One region of the Robertmurraya sp. GLU-23 genome, then DNA from elsewhere that is predicted to be linked to it. Evidence: a T-box and tRNA genes for the amino acid it is inferred to sense, from the RefSeq annotation. Region 1 holds a T-box; the other holds one or more tRNA genes.
The links. A T-box is a leader RNA that pairs with one kind of tRNA and senses whether it is charged. The one in region 1 lies ahead of glyQ (glycine--tRNA ligase subunit alpha), so its partner is inferred to be a tRNA-Gly.

Region 1 (15,898 bases):
CGACTCGAACAGCAGGTACATCTAGCACTTCTTTTACAAAATCCGCAAATTCTCGGAGTGTTGTTTCTTGAATTTTCCCTATCTTGCCCAAGCCAAGTGATTTTGACTTATTTTTTAGTGGGTACACATCATAAGCCACTTCGTCATATGGATGTGCTTTAATCATAGCGGAAATGACCTTTTTCTCTAGATGAGCAGGAAAGACTGTTTCTATCCTCACTTCTTCTACCTGTTCAACTTTCCCTATTGTCCCAATGAAAGGATTTGTTCCCTCTAACGGAATAAACTCTCCCTTTCCTTCAGATGAAAAGGAACAGTGAGAGTAACGACCTATTGAACCAGCTCCAGCATCACCTAACGCTTTTTTTAAAGACTCTTCATATCCTATCGAAACGTATACAACCAGTTTGAGTAATTCAGAGTCATAAGTTGGTACTAGAACTTCTGTATTAGTTAATTGAAGGGCTTCTGCCAGTAAATCATTCACCCCACCTTCAGCAACGTCCAGGTTCGTATGTGCAGCATAAACAGCAATATCATGCTTGATTAATTTTTCAATAATTCTACCTGTTGCTGAATCGGTCACAAGCTTTTGAAGTGGTCGATAGATAAGCGGATGATGAGCAATAATTAATTGAACATTATTATGTATGGCTTCATCAACGACTTCTTCAAGTACATCCAAAGCAATCATTACATTTGAAACTTTCATGTTTAGCTTCCCAATTTGCAATCCAATTTTATCCCCTTCTAGTGCTAAATTCTTGGGAGAAAATTGTTCAAAAAGACTAATGATTTCATGTCCATTTACGGTTTTCATCTTCCTAAAACCTCCTTTGTCATTGAAATCTTCTTCTTTAATTCTAATTCCTTTTCTAGTTTTTCTTCCGTCTGTTTTGACTGACCTAATTGATTTAAAATACGTTCCCAGTTATTCCGTTCACCAGTCCACTTTTGAAGAAAAGCTTCATTTTTTTGTTTACTTAAGAAAGGGCCAAACAGTAACTCACATTCAATGTTCTCCGTATAAGCCGATTTGGGATCTCCTTTTTCAGCAACCAATATTTCGTATATTTTTCCGTCCTCTTCTATAATTGCTTCGTCCGTGAGACTCCATCCATTTTCTAATAACCATAATCGAATGGATATAGCACTAATATTTGGTTGAAGGACAAGCCTCTTTACACCGTCAAGTTTACCCTTTCCTTCTTCAAGAATAGTAGCTATCAGCGTGCCACCCATCCCGGCAATCGTTATGCATTCTACTTCACCCGCATCTATTACTTCGAGACCATTTCCTTTTCGTACATTAATTTGATTCGATAACCCTTCCATTTCTACTTGTTTTTTGGCAGATTGAAACGGACCTTCCACGACCTCTCCAGCTATTGCATAAGTCACTTTTCCTGCCTTTACTACATGACAAGGAAGATAAGCATGGTCAGAGCCTATATCAGCTAGTTTTGCACCCTTTGGAATAAAATCAGCAACTGCGCTTAGTCTTTTTGATAATTTTTCAACATTCATTTAGTAACACCATCTCTTTATTTGATTACATACAGTATAAAAAAAGTCCTTCACATATGCAAAGGACTAAAACGCTTACTTATTTAAGTTCCAATAACCAATCAGCCATTGCTTCTTCGTTACCTGCCACTAGACCTCCCGGCATGGAACCTTTACCATTCGTTAGGATATCTTGAATTTCCTCTTTTGAAAGCTTGTCACCCACACCTGTTAATGCAGGACCAACGCCCCCTTGGTATGAATCCCCGTGACATCCAATACAGCCCGCAGTCTTATAAAGATCTTCGGGATTGTTTGAAACTTCTTCTGCCTGTTCTCCACCGTTCTCTTGTTCTGCAGCTAGTTCCTTACTGTCACCTAAGCCTTTAAACGAAAAAAGGAACATCGCAGCAATACCAAGAACCATGATTAAGACAAATGGAATAATCGGATTGCGATTCATGCTTTTCCCTCCCTTATGTAAGTACATCCAAAACTATTTAAATATAGAATGCAAACAATATCTATTTTACTTGAAAATGGGCAGAAGGAAAAGTACTAAAGTAAACTTTGTCACATTATGTTCTCATTTTAGACAAAACCTCACTAGTTTTTGTGAGGTCTGTCATAAACGAAGGAGTTAACAACCAATTTCTCGTGCAATTACCATTCGTTGTATTTCTGAAGTACCTTCACCAATTTCTGTTAACTTTCCATCACGCATATATCGTTCCACATGATAATCCTTCATATACCCGTAACCACCGTGTATTTGTACAGCTTGATCAGTAACTTCCTTACAAATTTCCGATGAGTAAAGCTTACACATGGAAGCTTCCTTTGTAAAGGATCGTCCTTGGTCTTTTAACCAAGCAGCTTTATAAACCATATTTCTAGCAAGTTCAATTTTCATGGCCATGTCTGCAAGCTTAAATTGTATCGCTTGAAAATGGGACAGTGATTTTCCAAATTGCTGCCTTTGCTTTGCATAGCTCAATGCCTTTTCGTAAGCCGCCTGAGCAATCCCTACTGCCATTGCACCTATTCCAATCCTTCCCCCATCAAGAGTGATTAAGAACTGTTTAAAGCCCTCTCCACGCTTTCCTAGTAAGTTATCAACTGGTACTTGAACATCTTCTAATACTAACTCGGTTGTATTAGAGGCATGAAGCCCCATCTTTTCATAGTTGCTGATAACCTGGAAGCCAGGGGAATTCGTTGGGACAATAATAGCACTAATTTCTTTTTTCCCGTTTTGTTCACCAGTTACTGCGGTAATTGCTAAATGCTTTGCATAGCTTGCATTCGTAATATAACATTTATTACCATTTATAACAAACTTCCCATCTTTCTCATTCGCTCTCGTCTTTGTACCTCCTGCATCAGAACCAGCATTGGGTTCGGTTAGCCCAAACGCTCCAAAGGATTCACCTGTACAAATCGGAATTAAATATTTTTTCTTTTGGTCTTCTGTACCAAACAAATGGAGTGGAGCCCCCCCCAGCGATATATGGGCTGAGTAAGTAATTCCAGTAGACGCACATGCTCTACTTAGCTCCTCTGTAACTAAGGCAAAGCTTATTGTATCTGCTCCCCCACCACCGTATTCTTCTGGAAATGGAAGCCCCATTAAACCTAATTCAGCAAGTTTTTTAAACACCTCATGCGGGAACTGCTTTTGAAGGTCTCTTTCAAGCGCACCTGGTGCAACCTCTTCATTAGCAAATTCTCTAATTGTTCGAAGGATCATGCTTTGTTCTGATGTTAAATCAAAATTCACGTTTTTCTCCTCCTTAAACCTAAAAATGAAATCGCTTTCATATTTATTATAAAAGGAGTTGAATAATTTTCTCAACATTTTAAATTTTATAATAAATAATCATTATATAAATATAGACCCAATTAGTAATAGCAGTCCTAGTATAGAAGAAATAATAAAGGACAATAATTTTGCTTTTCTACCAATGATAAACCAAGCTATACAGTTTAAAGTTATGATTGTATAGAGGCTTACACCACTATTAGGAAAAACATAAGTGACATAATCTACTGAGCATAACAGCGCCACGAGGGCTGTCGAAATCATTGGCACAATAAAGTCTGTCGCTTTTCTAAAAAAATAAAAACTAGCTCCAAATCCAAAAATTAGCAATAAAGCAAAAAGAGTCATTTGCAAAAAGAAAGATAATTCAGTAAAATATATAAATATACCAATCGGAATCAGTAGCAATGTCGTATAAGGGAGGAAAAGCTTCCTCTTGGTGCTTCTTTTTCCAATTTTCGTTCCGTTAACTTGTTCACCTTCAGTATATAAAGCTAATAAAAAATTGCAATATTGTTCTGGTAACAGCTTCGTTTCTTTCCAATAATAAATTTCTTTAACAATGATTTCTTTCCGATTATGACTCATACATTGTCCTTTCTGTTGCTGAACATAAAAATAGTTTACCTCTATTGTAAGAAGTAAACTATTTTTAGACAATCATTTTATTCTAAGAAATCCTTCAAACGCTTGCTACGGCTAGGGTGTCTTAACTTCCTTAACGCTTTTGCTTCAATTTGTCTGATACGTTCTCTTGTGACACCAAACACTTTTCCAACTTCTTCTAAAGTTCTTGTGCGGCCATCATCAAGTCCAAAACGTAGTCGTAATACGTTTTCTTCACGGTCGGTTAAAGTATCAAGAACATCTTCAAGCTGTTCTTTTAACAGCTCATATGCAGCATGCTCTGAAGGTGATGTAGCATCCTGATCCTCAATGAAATCACCTAAATGTGAGTCATCTTCTTCACCAATTGGTGTTTCTAATGAGACTGGTTCTTGAGCAATTTTTAAGATTTCACGAACCTTATCCGGAGTTAAATCCATATCTTCCCCAATTTCTTCTGGAGTTGGTTCACGTCCAAGATCCTGAAGTAACTGGCGTTGAACACGAATTAATTTATTGATGGTTTCCACCATATGAACGGGGATACGAATGGTTCTTGCTTGGTCAGCAATCGCACGAGTAATAGCTTGTCGTATCCACCAAGTAGCATACGTACTAAATTTAAAGCCTTTGCGATAATCAAACTTTTCAACCGCTTTAATTAATCCCATGTTACCTTCTTGAATCAAATCAAGAAACAACATGCCGCGACCAACATAACGTTTTGCAATACTAACCACAAGACGTAGGTTAGCTTCTGCTAAACGACGCTTAGCTTCTTCATCACCTTGTTCGATACGGTTAGCGAGCTCAATTTCCTCTTCGGCAGACAATAGGTCTACTCGACCTATCTCTTTTAAGTACATTCGAACCGGGTCATTGATTTTCACTCCTGGTGGTACGCTTAGATCATTTAAATCAAATTCTTCTTCACCTTTAGCAAGCTCTTGTACATTAGGATCTCCGTCTTCGGATTCTCCAACTAGTTCTACACCTTGCTCACCTAAAAATTCATAAAACTCATCCATTTGATCAGAGTCTACATCAAAATTAGCTAATTTCTCTGCAATATCATCATAGGCTAGAACCCCTGTTTTTTTTCCAACCTCTGTTAACTGGTCTTTTACTTGTTCTAGGGTCAAATCTGAATCAACCTCTTTTGAACGGGCCGATTTTTCAGCCATATGTACCCCTCCTTCCAAAGTCAAACAACAATCTCAAGCTTTTAATGTTTTGCGCAATTGGATAATTTCCATCGCAATCGCAGCTGCCTTACCATGATCCTTTTGTCTCTCTGCTTCTTTCTCTTCTGCTTCTTTTTCTTTTATTTTTAACATCTTTTGATAATTAAACACCTGCTTAATGTAATCGGAAAGCTCCTGGTCACTTATTTCCTCACCAATAGACATCATTCCAATATCTGCTACAGTACGTCTAAGCTTTTCATCTTTTATATATGTTAGGAAATCACTCGGGTTTGGTTGGAATCCCTTTTCATAGTAACCATACAAGTATGTTATGATTGCTTGATGTTCATCAATATTAAAGGGAATACCGTTTAACAAATCCTGCACTTTATATGCTATGTCAGAATCCTTCAACATATAAGCTATTAAACGTCTTTCTGCAGTTTCATAAGCCGGTCTTAGGTTGGAAGAATGTTTGATTACCACATCTTGATTTCTTTTTTGAACATATTGCGCACGATTTCCCTTTTTGTTCGCAAAGAAAAATTGCTTTTGTTGTTGCTTTAATGCATCGAGTGAAAGGGAAAACTCACTTGCCAACTGTCTCAAATAGTGATCTCGTTCTACTACCTTCTCTAGTTGGCTTATTTCCTTTAATACTTCTTCGATATATTGGAGGCGAATTCCTTCATTATTTAAATCCTTTCCTCTTCTTAAATATCGCAGTTTAAAATTCATTAATGTAACACTTGCAGAGATAATTTCGTTTTGAAATTTCTCTTCACCATTTTGGCGAATATAATCATCTGGGTCCATTCCATCTGGCAATATTGCCACACGTACCTGAATCCCAGCTGAATGAAGAAGCTGACTAGCACGGTGAGCCGCTTCAATACCAGCATTGTCTCCATCGTAACAAATCGTTACTGCTTCAGCACTCCGCCTGATTGATACGATATGATCGTCTGTCAATGATGTTCCCATGGTTGCAACTCCATTGAGTACACCTGATCGATCGGCAGCTATTACATCAGCAAACCCCTCAAATAATACGATTTGATTCGTTTTTTTAATGCTTGCCCTCGCTTGGTGAAAATTATATAAAATTTTACTTTTGTTAAAAATTGCTGTTTCAGGACTATTTAAATATTTTGGCTCATCAGCCCCTAATGATCTTCCTGAAAACGCAATTGTATTGCCTTTGTGGTCTAATATAGGAAACATTATGCGGTCTCTGAAGCGATCAAAATAAGTTCCATCACGTTCACGTTTAATAACTAGCCCTGCCCTTTCCATCACTTCAGGGGGATAATTACGTTTCGATAAGAATTTGTAAACAAAATCCCACGAATTTAATGAATAGCCTATTTGAAATTTAGCAATCGCTTCATTAGTAAAGCCTCTCGATAAAAGGTACTCAAGTGCATGTTGACCGTCTTTTGTGTTTACGAGCAAATGATGATAGAATTTACGTAATAAATCGTGAGCATCAATCATCTGCTGAAAATCATTCGGGATCGTCCTAGAATTTGTGTAAGATGACGATTCGATATGTAGTTCAACATTTCCTTTTTCAGCTAGTTTAACAGCCGCTTCTATAAATGAGACACCTTCTTGTTCCATTAAGAAAGAAAATGCATTTCCACCTGCTCCACATCCGAAACAATGATAAATTTGCTTATCGGGAGAAACGGAGAAGGAAGGAGAATTTTCTCCATGAAACGGACAAAGTCCAAAATAATTCCGACCTTGTTTTTTCAGCTGAACATAGTCGCTAACCACGTCCACTATATCAACCGCCTGGCGAATTTCATTAATTTTATCCTCAGGGATACGTTCTGCCATGAAAACAACTCCAGGTATTAGTGAGTAATTCGCGATAAATTATAGATTTCCTGCAAATTTCGACAAAATGCTATAAAAATTTTTCGCAAAATCATCTCGGTCATTTTGACCAAAACGTTTGGGTCCTTTCGAGTGTACCCCTTGTCGCCTAGCTTTCGCGGCAAGATACCTCATATCAAGAGCAAGATTAATATCTTTCTCTTCGTATACATTTCCCCTTGGAGAAAGTACATAAACACCTTTATTCACGAGTGTAGAAGCTAACCCGATGTCTTGGGTGACTACAAAGTCTCCTTTATTCACATGGTTCATGATATATAAGTCAACTTCCTCCTTACCCGTATCGACATATTTCCATGTTCCTGCAGCTTCTGTGGTACTCATATGATTATAAGATGCAACAAAAATTACTTCCAATGAAAAATTCGACGCAATTTCGACAATTTCCTGCTTCACTGGACAGGAATCTGCATCAACTAGAACCTTTGGTAAACCTAATGTACTATTAATTCTACATCACTCCATATATTCCTTCTTATTTCGAGGAATAACTTAGTGGAAAAGCGTTTGTCGAATTTTTTTCGGACGAGAATCTTGACTTCTGACAATAAATAGTTTATTCGTTCATAGTGAAGTCTAAACCTAATCTGATACATTTTTATCACAATTTTTTATTATAGTATATAAAAGTCTATTTTTCCATCACTTTTTGTGATACCTTTCCAAACAATAAAAAGAAATAGCACATCATTTTATGCGCTATTTCTTTTTTTTATCCTCTTTTTAAGTAACGGTTTAAAATGACATTAGCTGTTTCTTCAACAGCTTTGTTGGTTACATCGATCACATGACATCCAATTCTTGAGACAATTTTATCAAAATACTCAATTTCTTCTTTAATCCGTTCGATATTCGCGTAGCTTGCTCTGTCATTTAAACCTAAAGAAAGAAGTCTTTCACGCCTAATATTATTTAGTTTTTCTGGACTTATTTTTAATCCGAAACATTTCTCTGAAGGTACTTTAAACAATTCCTCTGGAGGATCAACCTCTGGAACAAGTGGAACATTCGCCACTTTAATACGTTTATGAGCCAGGTACTGTGACAATGGGGTTTTTGAGGTTCTTGAAACACCCACTAAGACGATATCTGCCTTTAAAATCCCCCTCGGGTCTCGACCATCATCATACTTAACGGCAAATTCAATTGCTTCCACCTTTTTAAAATAATCCTCATCGAGCTTCCTAACCAAACCCGGTTCAAATAATGGTTGTTTGCCACAAATATCTTGAATTTGGTCAATCAAAGGACCTATAATATCACAAGCATATATTCCTTCTGCCTTCGCTGTATCCCTCATATACTCGCGCATATCTGGCTTAACAAGTGTATAGGCAACCATCCCACCGTCTAATTTCACAAGTGAAATCACTTCGTCAATATTGGATTTATCCTCTACATATGGAAACCTTTTGATTGTGACTTCTTGTCCATCAAATTGGCTTATCGCTGCTTTTGTCACGAGCTCTGCAGTTTCTCCTACAGAATCAGATACCACGTAGACGATTGGCATTTTCCCCATACTTCCTCATCTCCTACATCATTTGTAATAATATTATGCGAATCGAGTAATTCCGTTTTCGGTCGTTAATTTCCTTCTGCTAAGGCAACAAACGCCTTTGTTAAATTTGTTTTAGTGATTCTGCCAAGTACTTCGAAACCTCTTTCCGATTCTCTAACCACAGGCAATGCATCAATCTGCTTATCAATTAATTTATGCGCCACATCAATGAGAAGATCGTCTTTTCCGCACATCGTTACATTAGGCATTCTTGTCATGATGATATGCACCGGTAATGTGGTTAGTTCCTGCTTTCCAATACTTGCTCTTAACAGATCTTTCCTCGACAATACGCCTGTGAGCAAGGAAGATTGATCGACAACAAATAATGTCCCAACATCTTCGAGAAACATAGTACAGATCGCATCGTAAACAGAAACGTTTTCGTTCACAACTACAGGAATAGACTGATAATCCTTCACAAAGAGTTTCTTTAAGTTCTCAGTTAATAATTGAGTGCCTGATTTCCCTGTGTAAAAATAACCTACCCGCGGCCGTGCATCCAAATATCCAGCCATGGTTAATATAGCTAGATCTGGTCGAAGTGTAGCTCTCGTTAAATTGAGTCGTTCTGCAATATGCTCTCCCGTTATCGGCCCATTTTCCTTTACAATTTGTAAAATATGCTCTTGCCGTTTATTTAGCTCGATTGTACTCACCACCTATTTGCCCTTTAGGCTCATATGTATGTCATACTTATATAAAATTATTATATACTATCTCTCTTAAATGAAAAGACATAAGGATAAAAAGAGCCTTCACCATTTAGAAGGCCCTCTTTAAAAAAGATTATTTTGTTACAATTTCCTTTACGTTTGCAAAGCTAATAATCAATTCTGCCAACTGTGACATTAATGCTAAACGGTTGTTTTTCAACGCTTGATTCTCTGCCATGACCATTGTATGGTCAAAGAAGTCGTTGATTGCTTCTTGTAAAGATGCAAGTTTGTCGAAAAACTCTTCCTCACTAGCTTCACTTGATGCTAATGCAGATTTTACACCACGATATTGATTATATAGTGCCGTCTCGTACTGGTTTTCAAACAGGGATTCATTGATTTCCGCATGTTCCACCGCTTTGTTCGAGATGGTAAGCACACGGCTAAGAGCTTCAACCGTCTCTTTAAAACCACTAGCATCTTTTTTCGTTTGTAAAACAAAAGCCTTTTTAACAAGTGTAGGTAAAGCTGTAATATTCTTTTCTAATACAGCATCAATGATATCATAGCGAATACTTTGTTCTTGTAAATAATGCTTTAAGCGAAGCTTGAAGAAAGTTACAAGCTCAAGTAGTAACTCCTCTTCACCTTTTTCTCCAATTCCCTTTTCCTTAATGGAAAGGATAGAGAGACGTAGAAGATCAGTTAGTGAGACATTCCATTCTTTATTGATTAAGATTTGAACAATTCCAGACGCTTGTCTTCTTAATGCGTACGGATCCTGTGAGCCGCTTGGGATATTGCCAATTGCAAAAAATGAGACAATCGTATCTAATTTCTCTGCTAAGGCAAGAAGTGCCCCACTATTTGATTTTGGCGTAGAGTCTTCCGCGTTTCTTGGCATGTAGTGTTCATTAATGGCAACAGCAACATCTTCAGATTCACCCTTTTGTCTAGCATACTTCTCACCCATGAAACCTTGAAGTTCTGGGAATTCATATACCATATGAGTGACTAAATCAAACTTACTGATTTCAGCCGCACGATCCGCTGTCTTTTTATCATCCTCATTAAAGGTTAATAACTCTGCTAACTGATTGGTTAGTGAACGAACTCGTGCAACCTTCTCAGAAAGGGTACCAATTTCCTCATGATATACAATGGAGGCAAGCTTAGCGAGAGCGTCGGAAATATGCATTTTTTGATCTTCTCTATAGAAAAAGGCTGCATCTGATAGTCTCGCTCTAAGAACCTTCTCATTTCCCTTTGCTACTGTCTCAAGATGCATATGATCTCCATTTCTTACTGTAACAAAGAATGGCAAAAGTGTTCCGTCCTTTTTCTTAACAGGGAAATATCGCTGATGCTCTTTCATAGATGTGATAAGAACTTCTTCGGGTAGCTCTAGAAATTCTTCCTCAAATCTTCCAAATAAAGCGGTTGGATATTCAACTAGATTCGTTACTTCCTCTAATAATTCCTCATCGACAGGAATCGCCCAGCCTTGCTCTTCTTCTAACTTAGAAATTTGTAACAGGATTGCGTCCTTTCTTTCTTCTGCATTTGCAATAACAAATTCACCTAAAAGCTTAGTTACATACTCTTCTGGAGTACCGATTTTCACTTCTTTCCCTAAGAAACGATGCCCGTTTGTAAGGTTGCTTGTCGATACATTCGTGATGGTAAATGGGATAATCTCTGTTCCATATATAGCAAGTAACCATTTGATTGGACGGATATATTTTAGTGTTTCATTTGCCCAACGCATATTTTTAGGGAATGATAGTCCGGTAATAATATGTTCTATCTCCGGAAGTATTTCTTTTGTCGCTTGCCCTTTTGTAAACTTTCGAACATGAGCGTACTCGACCCCATTAATCTCTTTGAAATATATATCCTCAACCGACATTCCTTGACCTCTAGTAAATCCTACAGCTGCTTTCGACCAATTCCCTTCATGGTCAACTGCTATCTTTTTAGCAGGTCCTTTTGCCTCTTCCTCAACATCCTCTTGGCTAGTACTTACACCGTAAGCAATGACCGCTAGACGTCTTGGAGTAGAAAAATGAGTGATGGAATCAAATGAAATCTTTTTCTCTTTTAGCCAGTTCTCTATTTTTGATGTTAATTGTTCAATTGACCCTGTCACAAAACGAGCTGGCATCTCTTCAAGCCCGATTTCAAGTAATAAATCTTGCTTATTCATGAGTATCTTCCCCCTTTTGCTGTAGAATTGGGAATCCTAACTTTTCTCTCTCTTCATAGAACGTTTTAGCTATCTTTCTTGCTAGGTTTCTACAACGACCGATAAAACCAGTACGTTCAGTAACAGAAATAGCGCCTCTCGCATCTAGAAGATTGAATACATGAGAGCATTTTAAAACATAGTCATAAGCAGGATGAACAAGCCCTTCGTTCATTTGACGGTGTGCTTCTTTTTCATAAATGTTAAACAGATTAAAAAGCATTTCAGGATCTGATGTTTCAAAAGTATATTTTGAGTGCTCATATTCAGGCTGTAAGAAAATATCACGAACGGTAAATCCGTTGGTCCACTCTAGGTCAAATACATTTTCCTTTTCTTGAATATACGAAGCAAGGCGCTCGATTCCATAAGTTATTTCAACTGAAACAGGCTTACACTCAAGTCCCCCTACCTGTTGGAAATACGTGAATTGCGTTATTTCCATACCATCTAACCATACTTCCCAACCAAGTCCTGCACAACCAAGCGATGGGTTTTCCCAATTATCTTCTACAAAACGAATATCGTGTTGAAGAGGATCAATTCCCAGCGCCTTCAACGAATCAAGATAAATTTCCTGTATATTGTCAGGAGAAGGCTTCATAATCACTTGGAATTGGTGATGTTGGTACAAGCGATTAGGGTTTTCTCCGTATCTTCCGTCGGCTGGTCGTCTTGACGGTTCCACATACGCCACATTCCATGGTTCAGGTCCAATAGCACGTAAGAACGTATAAGGACTCATAGTTCCCGCACCCTTTTCCACATCGTAAGCTTGCATTAGAATACATCCTTGATCAGACCAATGCTTTTGCAAAGTTAAAATCATGTCTTGAATATTCATCGTACACCTCCAAAATTTATCGCATAAGAGATGATCGTTTTTTGGCAAACAAAAAACTCCCGTCTCCTATGCCTTTTGAGCATAGGGACGAGAGTTACCCGCGGTTCCACCCTATTTGCTGACTTTAAAGAACGTCAGCCACCTTATTCCGTCATTGCTCGGGAACGCCCTTCCTTAACACTCTATTCCTAGCTTTCACCGTCCTAGGATCGCTTATAAGTAGAGAAAGTTAAGTACTCCTTTCCTTCAACGCAAATATTAAATTTAATTTGAATCTTAGCTGAAACAAAGGTCGTTGTCAACTCTTAAAAATCTTTACTTCCTAATTGGCTAATCTGATTTAGAAATTTTTTCGTTTTTAAATGTAAACCAGAGTATTCATCATAATAGGCATTAATAATTTTTTTTAGCTCATCCTTTGTTTCTTGCTTCACAGATATATTTCCTAACCTACTCATATCAATAAAATAAAATAAACGAAGTAGTTTTACTGTTGATTGTGAGATTTTATAGTGATATGGATCCTTTTCCAAACAGCGATGACAGATAAATCCGCCCTCTCTGATTGAAAATGAAAAATGACCGTCTGTACTTCCACAAACGGCACATTGATTTAGGACGGGATACAACCCTAATGTATTCAACATTTTCACTTCAAAAATATGAACAATAATTTCCGGGTCATAGCCTTCGTTAATATAATTTAGCGTTTGATATAGCATCTCAAATAAAAATGGATTTGCCTTTTTTTCGTCAGTACTTTTATCTGTTAGATCAATGACGTAACTTGCATAAGCAGTTAGGAAAATATCCTCCTTGATTGAGCGCATGGAGGAAAGCATTTCTCCCTGCTGCAAACTCCCCAGACCGCTACTCGTCTGCACTAGGAATTGACCGTATGTAAAAAGCTGAGTGATGGCAGCTAAACGGCTGTTTGGTTTTTTGGCGCCGCGAGCCATCACCCCAATTTTCCCCCATTCGCGTGTGAATAGAGTGACTATTTTATTTGTTTCACCATAATGATTTGTTCGAATGACGATGCCTTCGCATTTTTGAAACATCTAGAACACCATCCTAGTACGAGACAAACCTAGAGATATGGAAATTCAACCTCTGCTAGCTCATCATCCTGATTCCCGGGTATGTCTTGATTCTCCTTCTCTAACTCCTTAAAGAGCAGATAAGTGTCAATGTTACCTGTTTGCGAAAAAACTTTCCAGGTAAAATCCATCATCAAAAACCCCCACCTTTCAAATAGTTGACTAGCAATAAATCCAAATCGTTACCATTATCATAGCCTTGTCTACCAAAAATAATGAGTCGAAAATATTGTTAATAAAAAAGGTGCATAAACTAGAAAGATGAATAATAATCTAAAAATGGTAAATCAATATTCGTCCTCACGGAACCCAAAATCTCTAAGTTGGGACATTTTGTTGCGCCAATCCTTCTGAACCTTAACCCATAATTCTAAAAATACTTTTGTTCCCAATAAGTTCTCAATATCCTGCCTTGCACGTTTTCCAACTTCCTTTAACATGCTACCTTGTTTACCAATAACAATTCCTTTTTGTGAATCACGTTCTACAATAATTGTTGCCATAACGTGTACAACATCTTTGTCTTCTAGGCGTTCCATTTTCTCAATAACAACCGCTAATGAATGAGGAATTTCCTCTCTTGTTAAATGCAATGCCTTCTCACGTATTAGCTCTGACACAATAAATCTTTCTGGATGATCTGTTACTTGGTCGGCTGGATAATATTGAGGTCCTTCAGGTATATATTTCTTAATCACATCAAGCAATACCTCTAGGTTGTTCCCTTCAAGTGCAGAGATGGGAATGATTTCAGCAAAAGGATACTTTTCTTTATACGACACGATAATTTCCATGAGTTGGTCAGGATGAACAAGGTCAATTTTGTTAATCACGAGGAATACAGGTGTTTTAATTGATTGGAATTTATCTAAAATAAACTCTTCACCACGACCAAAACCTTCTTCTGCATTCACCATAAAAAGTACAATATCGACTTCTTTTAATGTGTTTTGAGCAACCTTCATCATAAAGTCCCCAAGCTTATGCTTTGGCTTATGAATCCCTGGTGTATCAATAAATACTAATTGTGCATCATTGGTTGTTAGTACACCTTGTACTTTGTTTCTTGTAGTTTGTGGTTTATCACTCATAATAGCGATTTTTTGTCCGATTACACGATTGAGGAACGTTGATTTCCCCACATTTGGACGGCCGATGATTGAGATAAACCCTGATTTGTGCTCTTGCTTTTGATTATTACTCATTTAAATCCTCCGGTGAAAATGCTCCTGGTAGTAATTCTGCGACGGTTAATTCTTGTGTATCGCCTTTTAAATTTGTTAAAATGACTTTCATGTCTTTAGGACATAACTCTGAAATAACTTGACGACATGCTCCACATGGAGAGACAGGACCTTCTGTATCTGCCACCACGGCAAGCATTTCAAACTGACGATCTCCCCCAGCATAGGCACTGAAAAATGCAGTTCTCTCCGCACAATTGGTCATGCTAAAAGCAGCATTTTCTACATTACACCCATGATATACTTTTCCATCAGTCGTTAAGAGGGCAGCCCCAACTTGGAACTTCGAATATGGTACATAGGCTTTTTGTCTTGCAATTTTCGCTTCATTAATTAATGTTTCTTCCTTGCTCAAATTAATACTTCCTTTCAAGGAGACTGCATACTCCTATTTTACCCTATTTTGTTCTGCATTTCAGCGATTGTAGCAAAATTGTAATAAAGAAGATTGAATTTTCTAAATATTAATCAATTTCTTCAATTGTTTCCCTATTTTACTCTTTCTTGAATGCGATTTCAAATAAAAATGGAACCGAAAATAGGTTCGGTCCCCCTTTACCATAGCCTTGGTATAAAAATAATCAATCCAATAATGATACTCACAATGGAATATATAAAAACTGCCGCCGCAGCCATATCCTTTGCTTTTTTTGCTAGTGGATGATATTCCGCTGTCACTAAATCAACAAGATTTTCTATACTCGAATTAATTAGTTCTAAGGAGATCACTCCACCAATTAATATGAGGAGAAACAACCACTCAACTTTAGAAACTTCTAGAAAAAAGCCAAGTAAGACAACTAAAATTGTAAAGAAAAGATGAATTTTCATATTCCTCTCCTCTTTTACTGCCTTACTAAACCCGGATAGGGCATGCCGGAAAGAGTATAGGACATGTTTCGTTTTATACTTACTTTTATCGTTCGAGCCCGTACTCATCTAATATACTCCGTTGAAGATCAAACATTTCCTTTTCTTCGGCTTCTGTCTCATGATCATAACCTAATAAATGAAGAAAACCATGAACAGCTAAAAATCCTAATTCACGCTCAACAGAATGCCCGTAATCAGTAGCTTGCTCTCGAGCTTTATCAATTGAGATAATGATATCTCCTAGTACTCTTGGCATGTTTGCACCGCTTATTTGAATTTCTCCCTCTCCGAGTTCCTCTAAGGCGAAAGAGATTACATCTGTTGGCATATCTTTTCCTCTATATTC
Region 2 (15,898 bases), on a different contig from region 1:
ATTAAGTTACTTCAAGGAAACTTGAAAAACTTTGGTCCCGTGGTGTAGCGGTTAACATGCCTGCCTGTCACGCAGGAGATCGCCGGTTCGATCCCGGTCGGGACCGCCATATTGTGGCTCAGTAGCTCAGTCGGTAGAGCAAAGGACTGAAAATCCTTGTGTCGGCGGTTCGATTCCGTCCTGAGCCACCATTATTCATGAACAATCTCGTTGTATCTGAATATATTAAATTCATATGGAGGGGTAGCGAAGTGGCTAAACGCGGCGGACTGTAAATCCGCTCCCTTGGGTTCGGCGGTTCGAATCCGTCCCCCTCCACCATTTTAGGGGTATAGTTTAAAGGTAGAACGAAGGTCTCCAAAACCTTTGGTGTGGGTTCGATTCCTACTACCCCTGCCAACTTTTTAATATGGCGGTTGTGGCGAAGTGGTTAACGCATCGGATTGTGGTTCCGACATTCGTGGGTTCGATTCCCATCAGTCGCCCCATTATATATAAAATTCTTCATTGGGCTATAGCCAAGCGGTAAGGCAACGGACTTTGACTCCGTCATGCGTTGGTTCGAATCCAGCTAGCCCAGCCATTTGCGGAAGTAGTTCAGTGGTAGAATACAACCTTGCCAAGGTTGGGGTCGCGGGTTCGAATCCCGTCTTCCGCTCCAAGTTTTGGCGGCATAGCCAAGTGGTAAGGCAGAGGTCTGCAAAACCTTTACCACCGGTTCGAATCCGGTTGCCGCCTCCAATTATTGCATCTATGATTCACTATTTAATATAGCTAAGATACGCCGGGGTGGCGGAACTGGCAGACGCACAGGACTTAAAATCCTGCGGTAGGTGACTACCGTACCGGTTCGATTCCGGTCCTCGGCACCAATGTTTTTTGCGAAGCGAATAGCGATCCTTACAATTGAATTATGCCGGTGTGGCGGAATTGGCAGACGCGCACGACTCAAAATCGTGTTCCTCTGGAGTGCCGGTTCGACCCCGGCCACCGGTATCTAAAAAGATAAAATCCTCACAAATCTTGTTGTAAATATGATTTGTGAGGATTTTTTTGTTTAAAACATCCCGTTCTCATTAGGGGAATCCTCTGGTATAGGTTGACCTATATCCCACATTTCAACGATGCGGCTATTTTGGAAACGAAAGATATGTACAACTACTCCTCCAAGGTCATCTGGATTCTGCCTTACATGGGAGTGAACTGCTACAGTATCCCCTTCTTGAATAGCTAGTTTGACTTCTAATATCTTGTGGGGATACTGAGCTGCATTATCTTCCATTGCAAGCTTAAGTGAATCTGCATCACCACGGAAATAGGGATTGTGGTGACGAAACTCAGTTTCTATGTACTTCTCATATGCTTCACTAACTTTCCCAGAGGCTACGAGCTGAAGAAAAGATATGGCCTTTTCTTTAAGAGAGTAGGTGGGAATAGAGTGCTGTTCCAAACTCAAATTCAAACATCCTTTCTTGTTAGAATTAATAGAAGTTTAAGGGATATATATATTTAAGTCAATGTATTTGAAAGCATCTGGTTGCGTGCTGCATATATAAAGAGCTTCTAATATTAGGGTAAAGGGTTCCATTTTTCAGGTGCTTTCTAAAATAATTACAAGAGGGTCCGCACTTTCGGTTGGAGGATCAGGTTAAGCACCCGAACTGATAAATAGACGGAGAAATTCCGTTTAATTAGTAATCAAGCTTAAAAAAGGCTTAAATAGGCGGAGATATTCCGCCTAATTGCTCAAAATATTCGAAAATAGGAGATTTTACTTTGAATAAGCGGAGAACCTCCCCTTATTTCCCCCCGAAACGAGCTCCATTCTGCAATTAACCGAAAATTCTCCGCTTATTTACCTTTTATTGATCACTCGATTAAGGACAACACATCTTGTGTAAAAATGATGTGATTTATATATCGAATATTTATTTCTTTTTAATATACCAATAAAGATGCCATACGACTGTCATTTCGACATGTATTTTAAGAAAACCCCTTCAAAACAGATCTCCCCCTACCATTTGGTAGGAGCTCATTTTATGTATTAAAGGATTCTTTAATAGGAAAGGAAAGGGTAATTCTTGTGCCTTTCATCGGTTTGCTGTCCACATGCACAGTGCCTCTCATGCTTTCGACAATCCGAAATACGACCATCATTCCTAAACCAGTCCCATTGTTGCCTTTTAATGAAAAGAACGGCTCCCCTAATCTAGCTACTTGTTCTGTGGTCATACCAATACCGGTGTCTGTAATACTTAGATGGACTCCATTTTCATCCTCTTTCGTGAACAAAAATAATATACCTCCAGACTTCATCGCATCGATACCATTTTTCGAGATATTCAGAAGTATTTGCTGGAATTTATGTGGATCACCAGTTATCGTGTGATTATGTAAAAAAGCTGTTTCAATCATTATTCCTTGTTTGTTGGCAAGTGGACGGATGATTTCAACGCATTTCTGGATCTCTTGCTCCAAGTCGAGTGGCAATTCAACTTCAGGATGTGGTCTGGCAAAGGTTAGATATTCATTAATAATCTCCGATGCACGATCTGCTTCGGCAATGGCAAGAGAAGTATAGGTTTTACAATCCTCGGGCGTTTCCGAATGTTCATGAACCAATTGTAAAAATCCTCTCACAACCGTTAATGGGTTTCGTACTTCATGACTGATACTAGCAGCTAAATGGCTGACAGTTTCCATTTTTTCAAACTTAATCGATTCCATTTGCAAAAGATGAAAGGTTCGAAGTACTTCACACAAGTAACAAACAAAAAATGTAGAAGCTGTTAAAACCATAACATAAATGAAATAAGAAAAGGTCTGTTCAAAATCAAATAAAATAGATGGAATTAAAAACCCTATCACTGAATATAAAAAGGATAGAAAAGTAAAAAGCAAAAGTCGATTATAAAGAGGCTTTTTTAATAAACTTGGATACATATAAATCATAACAGCTGCATAGATGACTCCAAGAATAATGGTCAACCAAATACCGTTTCCACCGAATGGAAGTCGGATTAGGATCATGACGCTAGCCAAACCCAATATGACGGGTCTGCCACCATAAATACATCCAAGTAGAAATGGGATAAAGCGCAAGTCATAAACAAAGCCTTCATCAACTCGAACAGACAATAGAATACTAACAATCATTAAGAGGGAAGACAAAAGGAAGAGGTGGAGCTTACCAAATCGATAGGTATATATATTATGTTTTGCTAGGATTAATAAGTTAAGTAGTAAAATGGATAGAAGAATAAACAATAAATTAATCAGTAGTCCTTGAAAAAGCTCACTCATCCCTGGCTCCCTCCTAGCGCGAATATATTCTATTTCTTATATTATGAGAATGTACATTTTTTAACAAGGACAATAGGAAAAAATACACTTTTCCCTTACATGAAAAAAAGTTCGACAAAATACTTGATTTTTTTTAGGAATCTTTGTATTATATAAAAGTACCAAATATGAATCACATATTTGCGGGTGTAGTTTAATGGTAAAACCTCAGCCTTCCAAGCTGATGTCGTGAGTTCGATTCTCATCACCCGCTCCATACATATATGCAACGCAGTATGCCGTTTATAAAAACGATGTACTGCGTTTTTTAATACCCTCATATTAACGAGGGTATTTGTTGCTATTATTGATTTAAAATACTTTCCTCTAAAACATCATTTTTATCTCCATACACTTTTGTAATATGAGATTCTCCCCAAGCACATAGCGAATCCAAAATTGATTGTAGACTTTTACCATACTCACTGAGTTCATATTCTACTTTAGGAGGAACCTGATTATAACTAATACGGTTGATCACTCCGTCGTCCTCTAACTCTCGTAATTGCTGTGTTAACATTTTTTGAGTTATATTTGGCATTAATTTCTTCAACTCACTAGTTCGCTTTTTTCCATGTGTAAGATGGCATAAAATGACACACTTCCATTTGCCCCCGATCACCTCTAATGTTGCTTCCACAGCAATGTTGTACTTCTTTTTCTCCATTTTCATACCCCTTTCCATAGGTACTAAAAAGTACCTACCTTACTAATAGGTACCTATATCACTTTAAAGTGCGTTCTTCCCAATTAGAACTCTATGAATCATAATAGCATTTGTTGATGAAATACACCAAGGAATCATTCAACGGAAATAAATAGGAGGAAATGAAATGAATATAGATAGAAAGAGAAGTACATTTGCTTTATTAGCATTAGCAATTAGTGCTTTTGCGATAGGGACAACCGAATTTATTAGTGTTGGGTTGCTTCCTCTTATCGCAAAGGATTTGCAAATATCTGTTACAATGGCTGGCCTAACGGTCTCTTTATATGCACTAGGAGTCACAGTAGGTGCCCCGATTTTAACCTCGATTACTTCGAGTATGTCGAAAAAGAAGCTACTGCTTTGGATTATGCTGGTTTTTATAATCGGGAATAGTCTAGCAGCTTCAGCAACCTCAATAGGTGTTTTACTTGCAGCAAGAGTATTATCAGCATTTTCCCATGGTGTATTTATGTCAATTGGCTCAACAATTGCAGCAAGCTTAGTTCCAGAAAACCGTCGTGCTAGTGCCATTTCTATTATGTTTACAGGGCTGACGGTTGCGACGATTACCGGAGTTCCAATAGGTACCTTTATCGGTCAACAGGTCGGTTGGCGATCAGCATTTGTTGCTATTGTTATTGTCGGAATAATAGCCTTGATTGCAAATAGCATTCTTGTTCCGGGTGAACTACCTAGAGGGAATAAAACAACATTCCGTGAACAGTTGAACTTAGTTAAAAATGGACGTTTGTTACTAATGTTCATTATTACGGCATTAGGATACGGAGGGACATTCGTAGTCTTTACGTACTTAACTCCCTTGCTTCAAAGCATTACAGGTATTAAAGAGGAATTAGTGGCTGTCGTTTTACTTGTATATGGGATTGCCATTGCACTTGGAAATGTCTTAGGTGGTCGCCTAGCAAATCATAAGCCGCTCAAGTCCTTATTTTATATGTTTCTCATTCAGGCAGTGATTCTTCTCATTTTAAGCTTTACTGCTCCGTTCAAAGTGGTTGGAATACTCACGATTATATTCATGGGGATCTTTGCTTTTATGAACGTTCCAGGCCTTCAAGTATATGTAGTTATGCTTGCAGAACGCTTCGTTCCTGGGGCAGTAGATGTGGCATCAGCGATAAACATAGCTGCTTTTAATGCAGGGATAGCCGTTGGTTCTTATGTTGGCGGGATAATAACCGATCAGATGGGATTGATCCATACGGCATGGATTGGTTCGTTAATGGTATTTGGTGCTGTTATTTTAACAGGCGTAAGTCTAATACTTGAAAAAAAAGATCTAATGGAGGGCTAATAGATGATTAATAAACATTTACAAAAAACGACTACTTTAAATAATGGGGTAAACATGCCTTGGTTTGGACTTGGTGTGTTTAAAGTAGAAGAGGGGCCAGAGTTGGTTCATGCAATAAAAACAGCTATACGTCATGGCTATAGAAGTATTGATACAGCTTCAATTTATGGAAACGAAGCTGGTGTTGGAGAGGGTATCCGAGAAGGAATGAAAGAAGCAGGGATCTCTAGAAAGGATTTATTTATTACCTCAAAAGTATGGAATGCGGATTTAGGCTATGAATCTACTATTAGGGCGTATGAAGAAAGTTTAGAGAAACTAGGTTTAGAGTATTTGGATTTATACTTGATTCATTGGCCTGTAGAAGGAAAATATAAAGAGGCTTGGAGGGCACTTGAAACAATTTATAATGAAGGTAAAGTTAAAGCAATTGGAGTAAGTAATTTTCAAATTCATCATCTAGAAGAGTTAATGAAAGAAGCTAACATTATACCTGTAATTAACCAAGTCGAATACCACCCTCGATTAACGCAAGTGGAGCTAAAAGAATTTTGCCGAAAGCATCATATTCAACTTGAGGCATGGTCTCCTTTAATGCAAGGAGAGTTGCTAGACCACCCTGTTCTTCAGGAAATGGCAGAAACGTATGATAAGACTGTTGCACAAGTCATCTTAAAGTGGGATCTTCAAAACGGTGTGGTGACGATTCCAAAATCAACAAAAGCACAGCGAATCATTGAAAATGCTTCACTATTTGATTTTGTTCTCTCTGAAGAAGATATGAAGCGGATCAATGAATTAAATCAAAATAAAAGAGTTGGTCCAGACCCTGATAATTTTGATTTTTAAAATGACAACTCCCCTGCTAATCACAGGGGAGTTAAATTACTTTTATTCACCAATCACTCGACAAGCTCCAACTCCACCATGAATTTGTGTAAACATATTCATAACGGATTGTGTCAAAAGTTGTCCTTCATCAACTGTTATAGACGGACGTAAATAAATCAGGTGTAGTGCATCTCTAGTTGATTCTGTGACAGCAGATCTAATAGAATCAACATAAGGACTGCCAAACCCGCCTTTTTCATCGGAGGAAATGATTAGCTGATGAAGGGAATTGCTGCGGCCATTAAGACCCTCATATACTTCATCTTCTGTTCCGATCCTGATCATTATGTCGCCAGCAAGCTGACTTGTGTCATAGATACCTAAAGGAATCTCATACTTCATTGAGAGAAAGTTATTTAAATCTGTGGCACTGTTAATACTTTGTATGTAATTTTGTTTTTTGACACGTCTGTATAAAGCTTCAGCGGAATGTCGATAGCGATTAGGGTCCTTACCGGTTTTCTTGAAAATTGACCTCCACTCACTAATTCCATTAAGGTCAGATAGTTGCTTCTCTTCTAAGTCGAAGAATAATGATTCTTGGAAAAGCTGCAGTCTACCTTTAAGCATCTGTGGGGAGGTTCCAACCTCAATGTCCCTATATGTTATGACGCCCATTTTAAAACCTGGTACCAGTGATAGAAGCTCAGGAGAAATTGTTATTTCCAAACTTTCCACCTCCAAAAAGTGTTTAAAATAGTTTATCATAGAATGCAGTGATTTCGTATTTGTAAGTATGGAACGAGGTGAATGACGTTTGAATTACCAGCAATTAAAAATAGATATCATTGAATATAGTAAAACGATCGGAATTGATAAAATTGGATTTACATCTGCATCGACTTTCTCTGAGTTACGTAACCGTCTAGTAAGGCAACAAGAGTTAGAGTATCAGTCGGGTTTTGAAGAGCCAGATATAAATAAAAGAGTCGAGCCATTGTTACTGTTACCAGAGGCAGCTTCCATTATTTCCATTGCACTTGCCTATCCATCTAAAATGAAGACGAGAGTGGAAAGCAAAAAAGGAGAGAGAAGAGGCATCTTCTGTCGAGCTTCTTGGGGAACAGATTATCATACCGTTCTTCGTGATCGGTTAAAAAAACTCGAGGACTACATCCATTCGAGAGTTCCAGGTGCTCTTGTAAAATCAATGGTCGATACAGGAGAGCTTGCTGATAGAGCAGTTGCGGAACGAGCAGGAATAGGCTGGAGCGGGAAGAATTGTGCCATTATTACTCCAGAGTTTGGCTCTTATGTATATTTAGGAGAAATGATTACGAATCTCCCAATAGAACCAGATCAACCAGTTGAAAATGGCTGTGGAGACTGTAATAAATGTGTAGATGCTTGTCCAACAGGAGCACTTGTTCAAGGCGGACAACTAAATTCACACAAATGTATTGCCTTTTTAACACAAACAAAAGGATTTCTTCCAGATGAATTTCGAGGAAAGATTGGAAATCGATTGTACGGTTGTGACACATGTCAGACGGTCTGTCCTGAAAATAAAGGAAAGGATTTTCACTTTCATGAAGAAATGGAACCTGATCCAGAAATTGCAAAACCCCTTTTACGTCCTTTACTTTTCATGAGTAATCGGGAGTTTAAAGAAAAGTTTGGACATGTATCGGGCTCTTGGCGTGGGAAAAAGCCAATTCAGAGAAATGCGATTATCTCACTTGCTCATTACAAGGATGAGACAGCTGTTGAGGATTTAATTCAAGTCATGAAAAAGGATCCAAGACCAGTGTTAAGAGGAACTGCTGCTTGGGCTATAGGGAAAATTGGTGGGACAGAGGCACTGGATGCCTTAAATAATGCAAAGCAAAAAGAAGAAGACCAAGAGGTTCTTGACGAAATAAATAAAGGATTATCATTCATTCAGTGAGAGTACTTCGTTACTCTCATTTTTTTTTCAACTCCTTCATATGTTGTACTTGAAGGGAGTGAAAAAGGTGAGAAAACAACTTCAAGTGTTACTCGAGAAAAGGGTCAAGCAATGTGTAGCAAAAACACGAGATATGAACGAGGAATGCACGAAAATTAAGATGAAGAAACAAGGGCTAGCAGAGAGAGAAGGAGAAATTGTTAAAGCTAAAGCTAGCGGCAAAATACAGAACATAGAGCATGTAGCAGACAACGCTCACGTTTATTACCAGGTTCACTTTCAGTATTTGATTAACCATAAAGGAACTTTATATATAGAGGAAGAAATTGAGGAAAGAAAAGCTGAGTTTTATAAAGGAACATTGGTTGAGGAAGAGGAAATACTTCCAGACTTTACAGTAGAAAAAGCAGAAGCAAGCATTAATGAGGCATTTGATGAACGAGTGAGCTTTGAATACGATCGGTTAAGTGCAGTGAAATATGCGGAAACATGGTGGAACAATTATAATCCACGCTTTAGTAAGTTTACGAATGACTGTACGAATTATATATCTCAATGTCTTCGAGCTGGAGGAGCACCGATGACGGGATATCCGAACCGTTCCAAGGGCTGGTGGATGCAGAACAGTAGTTGGACGTATAGCTGGACAGTTGCTCACTCTTTCCGGTGGTATCTGCCAAATGCAAGGATAGGCTTGCGGGCAGTTGAAGTGAATCGACCAGAAGAATTGAAGCTAGGTGATATTATTTGCTATGACTTCGAGGGGGATGGGAGGTTTAATCATACGACCATTGTAACAGCGAAGGATGCAGACGGAATGCCGCTCGTAAACGCACATACAACGAATAGTAGAAAAAGATATTGGGCGTATAAAGATTCAACTGCCTATACACCAAATATCAAATATATCTTTTTGCAAATTATTGACGATGTATGAGCTTTGGCTACTAGTAAAGAGTAATGGTATAATATCCTCTGACAGTTAACTATAGAGGTGACACCATGCCAAACCATATCGTACTATTTCAACCACAAATCCCTTCTAATACGGGGAACATTGCACGTACATGTGCTGCAACAGATACAACACTACATTTGATTCGACCGCTTGGTTTCTCAACAGATGACAAACAATTAAAGCGTGCAGGATTAGATTATTGGGATGCGGTAACCATCCACTACTATGACTCATTAGGTGAATTTTATGAAAAGAATGCAGGCGGGGAATTTTTTTACTTAACGAAATTTGGAAAGATAAACTATACGTCCTTTGATTATAGCGATTCAGAAAAAGAATATTATTTTATCTTTGGGCGAGAAACAACGGGATTACCACAAGAGGTCAGAGAGAAAAACCTTGATCGGGCGTTAAGAATTCCAATGAATGATGAGCATGTACGTTCATTAAATTTATCAAACACGGCAGCTATTTTAGTGTATGAGGCATTAAGGCAGCAAAACTATCTACACCTAACATAAAGGGACCGTTCTATTATAGAACGGCCTTTTTAAAAGGAGGAAAACAAGTGAATACAGTCATTGAAACGATTTTAAATCATCGGTCAATAAGGAGCTTTGAGGACAAGCCATTAACTCGTGAACAGATTAAGATTATCGTTGAAAGTGCTCAAGCAGCATCTACTTCTAGTTACATACAGGCATACAGCATCATTGGTGTAACCGATCGTGTGAAAAAGAAAAAGTTAGCAGAGCTTGCAGGAAATCAAACCTATGTGGAGGAAAATGGGCACTTTTTCGTTTTTTGTGCGGACTTATACCGTCATGAATACATTGGGAAAATGGAAGGAAGAGATGTGATTTCTTCCATTGAAAGCACAGAAAAGTTTATGGTAGCTCTAATTGATGCTTCACTAGCTGCTCAAAATGCAAGTTTAGCAGCAGAATCTTTAGGTCTTGGAATTTGTTATATTGGTGGCATAAGAAACAACCTGGAGGAAGTTGGAGAATTATTGAATATACCTGAGCGGGTGATTCCGTTATTTGGTTTAGCAATCGGTTATCCTAAAACAGTAACAGATAAGAAGCCACGATTGCCACTTTCACATGTGTATCATGAAGAGCAATATAATATCGATAATTATGAAGAGGAACTCAAAAGCTATAATAACGTAATTTCTAGCTACTATAAGGAAAGAACGGGTGGAAAGCGTACTGACACGTGGACTGAACAAATGGCCAATATGCTAGAGAAGCAATCAAGAATGTATATGAAGAATTATGTAGAAGGACAAAAATTTAATAAACAATAAGAAAAAAGCTGCCAAAGAAATAGGCAGCTCTTTTTCTTACTTATTTACACCTGGCTTATCATCGTATCCTGCAGTAAAAATTGCAGCTAGAAATGCAACCATAACACCTAAAATAAGAAGCAATCCCATGTATGTAGCCTCCTCTGTAAAAGATTACGTTTACATATAGGCTTATTATAGCCTATTTCAAACATAGTGTGAATAATTGAAGAAATATTTTTTAGCCAAGTTCCGAAAGAGTTTCTAAAAAAGGACAACATTACTCTTCCTCATTAGGCATGTTCGTTTGTACGGGTGCATAGATTATATTAATCGTCTCTGATCATTCAAACAGGGGAGGTCCATATGGATATCTTAAAAAAGATCGAAATGTTTAGACAAGAAGAGGAAAAGTTAAAGTGGGAAGGTACATTTGCAGAGTATTTAGAAATTGTGAAGGAAAGTCCATGGGTAGCACAGTCGGCACATTCTCGCGTTTATAATATGATCAAAGATGCTGGAATTGAAAAAGACGGGACGAGTAAAAAATATGAATTTTTCAGTAACCAGTTATTTGGTTTAGAGGAGTCGTTAGAGAGATTAGTCGAGGAGTATTTTCACCCGTCTGCCAAACGTTTAGATGTTAGAAAGAGAATTCTTTTGCTTATGGGACCAGTTAGTGGAGGGAAATCAACTTTAGTTACAATGCTAAAGCGTGGATTAGAGGCATATTCGCATTCAGAACGAGGCGCTGTTTTTGCGATAAAAGGCTGTCCGATGCACGAAGATCCATTACATCTTATTCCACACCATTTACGAAAAGATTTTTACGATGAATACGGTATTCGAATCGAAGGGAATTTGTCTCCATTAAATACGATGAGAGTCGAACAGGAGTATGGCGGTAGAATTGAGGATGTAATTGTTGAGCGTATTTTCTTCTCAGAAGATAAGCGTGTGGGGATTGGAACATTCAGTCCGTCCGATCCAAAATCACAGGATATTGCTGATTTAACAGGCAGTATTGACTTTTCAACTATTGCTGAATACGGATCAGAATCCGATCCGAGAGCTTATCGATTCGATGGAGAATTAAATAAAGCCAATCGAGGAATGATGGAGTTCCAGGAGATGTTAAAATGTGATGAGAAGTTCTTATGGCACCTACTTTCTCTTACACAAGAAGGAAATTTCAAAGCTGGTCGCTTCGCACTCATTTCAGCAGATGAGTTAATTGTGGCTCATACGAATGAAACGGAGTATCGCTCGTTTATTTCAAATAAGAAAAACGAAGCATTACACTCGCGTATTATTGTTATGCCTGTACCTTATAACTTAAAAGTAAGTCAGGAAGAGAAAATTTACGCGAAAATGATTGGTGAAAGTGATGTGTCACATGTTCATATTGCCCCACATACTTTACGAGTTGCTGCGATGTTCACCATCCTAACTCGATTAAAGGAACCGAAAAAAGGTGACATTGATTTAGTGAAGAAAATGCGTCTTTACGATGGTGAGAATGTTGAAGGCTTCTCAAGCGCTGATGTGGATGAATTGAAGAAGGAATATGCGGATGAAGGAATGAGTGGGATTGACCCTCGTTACGTGATCAATCGTATTTCTTCTACAATTATTAGAAAAGAAATGTCGTCTATTAATGCACTGGATGTTCTTCGTTCTTTAAAAGAGGGCTTAGATCAACATGCATCTATTACTCCAGAGTTAAAAGAGAAGTATTTAAATTATATTTCGCTTGCTCGAAAGGAATACGACGACATTGCGAAAAAAGAAGTCCAAAAAGCATTTGTATACTCGTATGAAGAGTCAGCAAAAACGCTTATGGACAATTACTTGGATAATGTAGAGGCATACTGTAATAAGGCGAAGCTGCGCGATATACTAACTGGTGAAGAAATCAATCCAGATGAGAAACTTATGCGTTCCATTGAAGAGCAAATTGGTATTTCCGAAAATGCGAAAAAAGCATTCCGAGAAGAAATTTTAATTCGTATTTCTGCCTATGCAAGAAAGGGCAAGCGTTTTGACTACAATTCTCACGATCGTCTACGTGAAGCTATTCAGAAGAAGCTGTTTGCAGACTTAAAGGATGTTGTGAAAATTACAACCTCCACAAAGACACCAGATGAGCAACAGTTGAAAAAGGTTAATGAAGTAGTAGCAAGATTAATTGACGAGCACGGCTATAATTCTACCTCTGCAAACGAACTACTTCGTTACGTTGGTAGCTTGTTAAACCGGTAATAAAAGGAGGGCTGGCTATGTGCCAGTCCTTTTATGTTTACTGCTTGTCCATCTCGGGTATAGATTACCAGAGGTGATAGTCATGAAAACAAATCAAAAAGCTAAAAACGATGTTGCTCAAAACAGTTCCATGGCTGAGGATATGAAAGAAATGAAGAACCTTGGAAAAGAAGTAGAACAAATGAAAACGAATGAAGAGCTTAAAAAAGATAATAAAGTTCAGGATCCACTGCAGGAAACGAATTCAGACCAAGCGAACGAAACAAAAGAAAAAATCGAACAAGTAAAAAGTAAGCATCGTTTCTTAGATGCAAAATTTTAAAGCATACAGCCTGTTCTAAAGGGTTCCATTTTAAAGTACAGAGATGACAGTTGTCAGCGCAAGTAAATGTAAGGGGAGATTTTCCGGTTAAATGAAGAATGGAGCTCGTTTCGGGGTAAATAAAGGGAGGTTTTCCGCTTATGCAAAGCAAAAAGTCCTTTTTTAAAAATTTTCAAGTCAATAGGCGGAATATCTCCGGTTATTTATGCTTTTTTTAAAAAAAATTACTAATTAAACGGAATACCTCCGTATATTTATAAGCTCAGGTGCTTAACTCCAGAAGACCATGCGTCAATTAATAGAATCCTTCAAGAACTATTGAGCTAGTTAAAAGACTAGCTCTTTTTTCACATTTAAAGACAAACATATTTTCTTTCTCGAAATAATATTAATATTAGTAAGTTTTATTATTTTGGAGTCAGGAGAGTTATTCATATAATCAGTCAGATCTTCTTACAGTGAATTTTTAGGGTGAGGAGAGCCCCTCTAATGTACTTGAATAGCAATAAATAGGCTTGTCCGTCACTATGGGCAAATGTCTCATTGTCAAAATTATTTGTAAATTATTGCGTCCTCCTGCATATGATAGAGTAATCAACATTTCCCACTCAAATTTACACTCGGGATATTGTATGAGCGTTTTGTGAAAATGGTGACAAAAAAATTAGGAGGGTTAAAACTATGGCAGATGTAAATAACCATCAATATGTGATTTCGCAAGAAGACTGGTCCCTCCACCGAAAAGGCTATGACGACCAACAGAGGCATCAGGAGAAGGTTCAGGAAGCAATCCGTAACAATTTACCAGACCTAGTAACAGAGGAAAATATTGTTATGTCGAATGGTCGAGAAGTGGTGAAAATCCCGATCCGCTCACTGGATGAATACAAAATTCGTTATAATTATGATAAAAACAAACATGTAGGCCAGGGAGATGGAGAAAGCCAAGTTGGTGATGTCGTAGCTAGAGATGGATCCGCAAATCAAAAGGGACCTGGAAAAGGGCAAGGTGCAGGAGATCAGGCGGGAGAAGACTATTTTGAAGCAGAAGTGTCTTTAATGGACATTGAGGAAGCACTGTTTAAGGAATTGGAACTGCCTAATCTAAAAAAGAAGGAAAAGTCCGAAAATGTTGTAGAGGATATTGAGTTTAATGATATCCGAAAAACAGGATTAATGGGTAACATTGATAAGAAAAGAACGATGATGACCGCTTATAAGCGAAATGCAATGACAGGTAAGGCCAGCTTTCATCCTATTTATAGAGAAGATTTGAAATTTAAAACCTGGAATGAGATTATTAAGCCTGATTCCAAGGCAGTTGTGTTAGCAATGATGGATACAAGTGGTTCAATGGGCCTTTGGGAAAAGTATATGGCTCGAAGCTTTTTCTTCTGGATGACAAGATTTTTACGAACAAAGTACGAAACAGTAGAGATCGAGTTTATTGCACATCATACTGAAGCTAAGGTAGTTTCTGAAGAGGACTTCTTTTCTAAAGGAGAAAGTGGAGGAACGATTTGTTCATCAGCTTACCGAAAATCATTAGAGCTAATTGAAACAAAATACGATCCTGCGAAATTTAATATCTATCCATTCCATTTCTCAGATGGAGATAACTTAACCTCTGATAATGCACGTTGTGTGAAGTTGGTAGAGGAATTAATGAAAGTGTCCAATATGTTTGGATACGGAGAAGTAAATCAATATAACCGCCACTCGACCCTAATGTCCGCGTATAAAAACATCAAACATGAAGACTTCAGATACTATATCCTCAAACAGAAATCCGATGTGTTCCATGCGATGAAAAGCTTCTTCAAGAAAGAAGAAAATAAACAATTTGCTTAAAACCAGCCGTGTGGCTGGTTTTTTATTTAGTGAATAAATGCAAAATATGGGTACTCGTATAAGCTATTTCCATTTGAACAAAATATCAAAGGAGATTGTGCATTTGTTTTTATTTTGGATAGAAAAAAGGGATCCTTATTAAGTACGAGCAATTGGCCAAAGACATTATCGAAAATGTTGGCGGGAAAGAAAACGTTAATAGTGTGGTGCATTGTATTACAAGATTGCGCTTTAAGCTAAAAGACGAGGGGAAAGCAAATACCGATGCGTTAAAGAATATGGAAGGCGTCATTACCGTGATGAAAAGCGGTGGGCAGTATCAAGTGGTCATTGGAAACCATGTGCCTGATGTATATAAAACGGTTGTTGAGGTAGGCGGATTTCAAAATCAATCCCCTGTAGAAGAAGATGGTGGAGGAGAAAAGGGAGGGGGATTTGCTCGCTTCATTGATATAATCGCAAGCATCTTCACACCAATTCTCGGAGTGTTAGCTGCGACCGGGATGATTAAAGGGTTTAATGCTCTTTTTGTTACTTTCGGATGGATTGACACTACTTCTGGAACCTATCAAATATTAAATGCGATTGGAGATTCGTTATTTTATTACTTCCCAATCTTTCTAGGCTACACCGCTATTAAGAAGTTTGGTGGTAGCACATTTATTGGGATGGCGATTGGTGCTTCGTTAGTTTATCCGACCTTAACTACCCTCACAGGGGGAGATCCATTATTTACATTATTTTCAGGATCCATGTTCCAATCACCGGTTTTTATAACCTTCCTGGGTGTTCCTGTTATATTAATGAGTTACGCATCCTCTGTTATTCCAATTATATTAGCGGCATGGTTTGGAGCAAAGGTCGAGAAAGGGTTAAGAAAGGTTATTCCAGATGTAGTAAAAGCATTCTTAGTTCCATTCTTTACCTTACTAATAGTTGTTCCAATCACATTTATCGTAATTGGACCAGTGGCTACTTGGGCAGGAAATATATTAGGACAAGCTACTTTATTTATCTACAATTTAAGTCCAATTCTTGCTGGTATTTTTGTAGGTGGGTTATGGCA

Region 2: it encodes a tRNA-Gly, which carries the amino acid that the T-box ahead of glyQ (glycine--tRNA ligase subunit alpha) is inferred to sense. The anticodon was not compared.

Annotation. Positions count from the first base shown of each region.
Region 1 is NZ_JBRKCV010000001.1:271,688-287,585, reverse strand. It holds gene ACVBAX_RS01420 (Nif3-like dinuclear metal center hexameric protein) at 1-820, opposite strand, end outside; gene ACVBAX_RS01415 (tRNA (adenine(22)-N(1))-methyltransferase) at 817-1,527, opposite strand; gene cccA (cytochrome c550) at 1,607-1,969, opposite strand; gene ACVBAX_RS01405 (acyl-CoA dehydrogenase family protein) at 2,147-3,286, opposite strand; gene ACVBAX_RS01400 (hypothetical protein) at 3,389-3,916, opposite strand; gene rpoD (RNA polymerase sigma factor RpoD) at 3,994-5,118, opposite strand; gene dnaG (DNA primase) at 5,152-6,966, opposite strand; gene ACVBAX_RS01385 (YaiI/YqxD family protein) at 7,006-7,476, opposite strand; gene ACVBAX_RS01380 (pyruvate, water dikinase regulatory protein) at 7,739-8,548, opposite strand; gene ACVBAX_RS01375 (helix-turn-helix transcriptional regulator) at 8,614-9,246, opposite strand; gene glyS (glycine--tRNA ligase subunit beta) at 9,377-11,452, opposite strand; gene glyQ (glycine--tRNA ligase subunit alpha) at 11,445-12,335, opposite strand; T-box leader at 12,416-12,594, opposite strand; gene recO (DNA repair protein RecO) at 12,641-13,396, opposite strand; gene ACVBAX_RS01355 (YqzL family protein) at 13,426-13,569, opposite strand; gene era (GTPase Era) at 13,723-14,640, opposite strand; gene ACVBAX_RS01345 (cytidine deaminase) at 14,633-15,034, opposite strand; gene ACVBAX_RS01340 (diacylglycerol kinase family protein) at 15,235-15,618, opposite strand; gene ybeY (rRNA maturation RNase YbeY) at 15,596-15,898, opposite strand, start outside.
Region 2 is NZ_JBRKCV010000025.1:36,553-52,450, reverse strand. It holds tRNA gene ACVBAX_RS24055 (tRNA-Met) at 1-1, shown strand, start outside; tRNA gene ACVBAX_RS24050 (tRNA-Asp) at 34-109, shown strand; tRNA gene ACVBAX_RS24045 (tRNA-Phe) at 116-191, shown strand; tRNA gene ACVBAX_RS24040 (tRNA-Tyr) at 238-321, shown strand; tRNA gene ACVBAX_RS24035 (tRNA-Trp) at 326-399, shown strand; tRNA gene ACVBAX_RS24030 (tRNA-His) at 413-488, shown strand; tRNA gene ACVBAX_RS24025 (tRNA-Gln) at 509-583, shown strand; tRNA gene ACVBAX_RS24020 (tRNA-Gly) at 587-661, shown strand; tRNA gene ACVBAX_RS24015 (tRNA-Cys) at 668-741, shown strand; tRNA gene ACVBAX_RS24010 (tRNA-Leu) at 784-872, shown strand; tRNA gene ACVBAX_RS24005 (tRNA-Leu) at 916-996, shown strand; gene ACVBAX_RS24000 (nuclear transport factor 2 family protein) at 1,058-1,456, opposite strand; gene ACVBAX_RS23995 (ATP-binding protein) at 2,041-3,306, opposite strand; tRNA gene ACVBAX_RS23990 (tRNA-Gly) at 3,489-3,562, shown strand; gene ACVBAX_RS23985 (winged helix-turn-helix transcriptional regulator) at 3,650-4,012, opposite strand; gene ACVBAX_RS23980 (MFS transporter) at 4,179-5,369, shown strand; gene ACVBAX_RS23975 (aldo/keto reductase) at 5,376-6,218, shown strand; gene ACVBAX_RS23970 (B3/B4 domain-containing protein) at 6,261-6,929, opposite strand; gene queG (tRNA epoxyqueuosine(34) reductase QueG) at 7,018-8,148, shown strand; gene ACVBAX_RS23960 (amidase domain-containing protein) at 8,216-9,085, shown strand; gene trmL (tRNA (uridine(34)/cytosine(34)/5-carboxymethylaminomethyluridine(34)-2'-O)-methyltransferase TrmL) at 9,151-9,627, shown strand; gene nfsA (oxygen-insensitive NADPH nitroreductase) at 9,675-10,418, shown strand; gene ACVBAX_RS23945 (PrkA family serine protein kinase) at 10,764-12,659, shown strand; gene ACVBAX_RS23940 (hypothetical protein) at 12,679-12,981, shown strand; gene yhbH (sporulation protein YhbH) at 13,663-14,832, shown strand; gene ACVBAX_RS23930 (beta-glucoside-specific PTS transporter subunit IIABC) at 14,970-15,898, shown strand, end outside.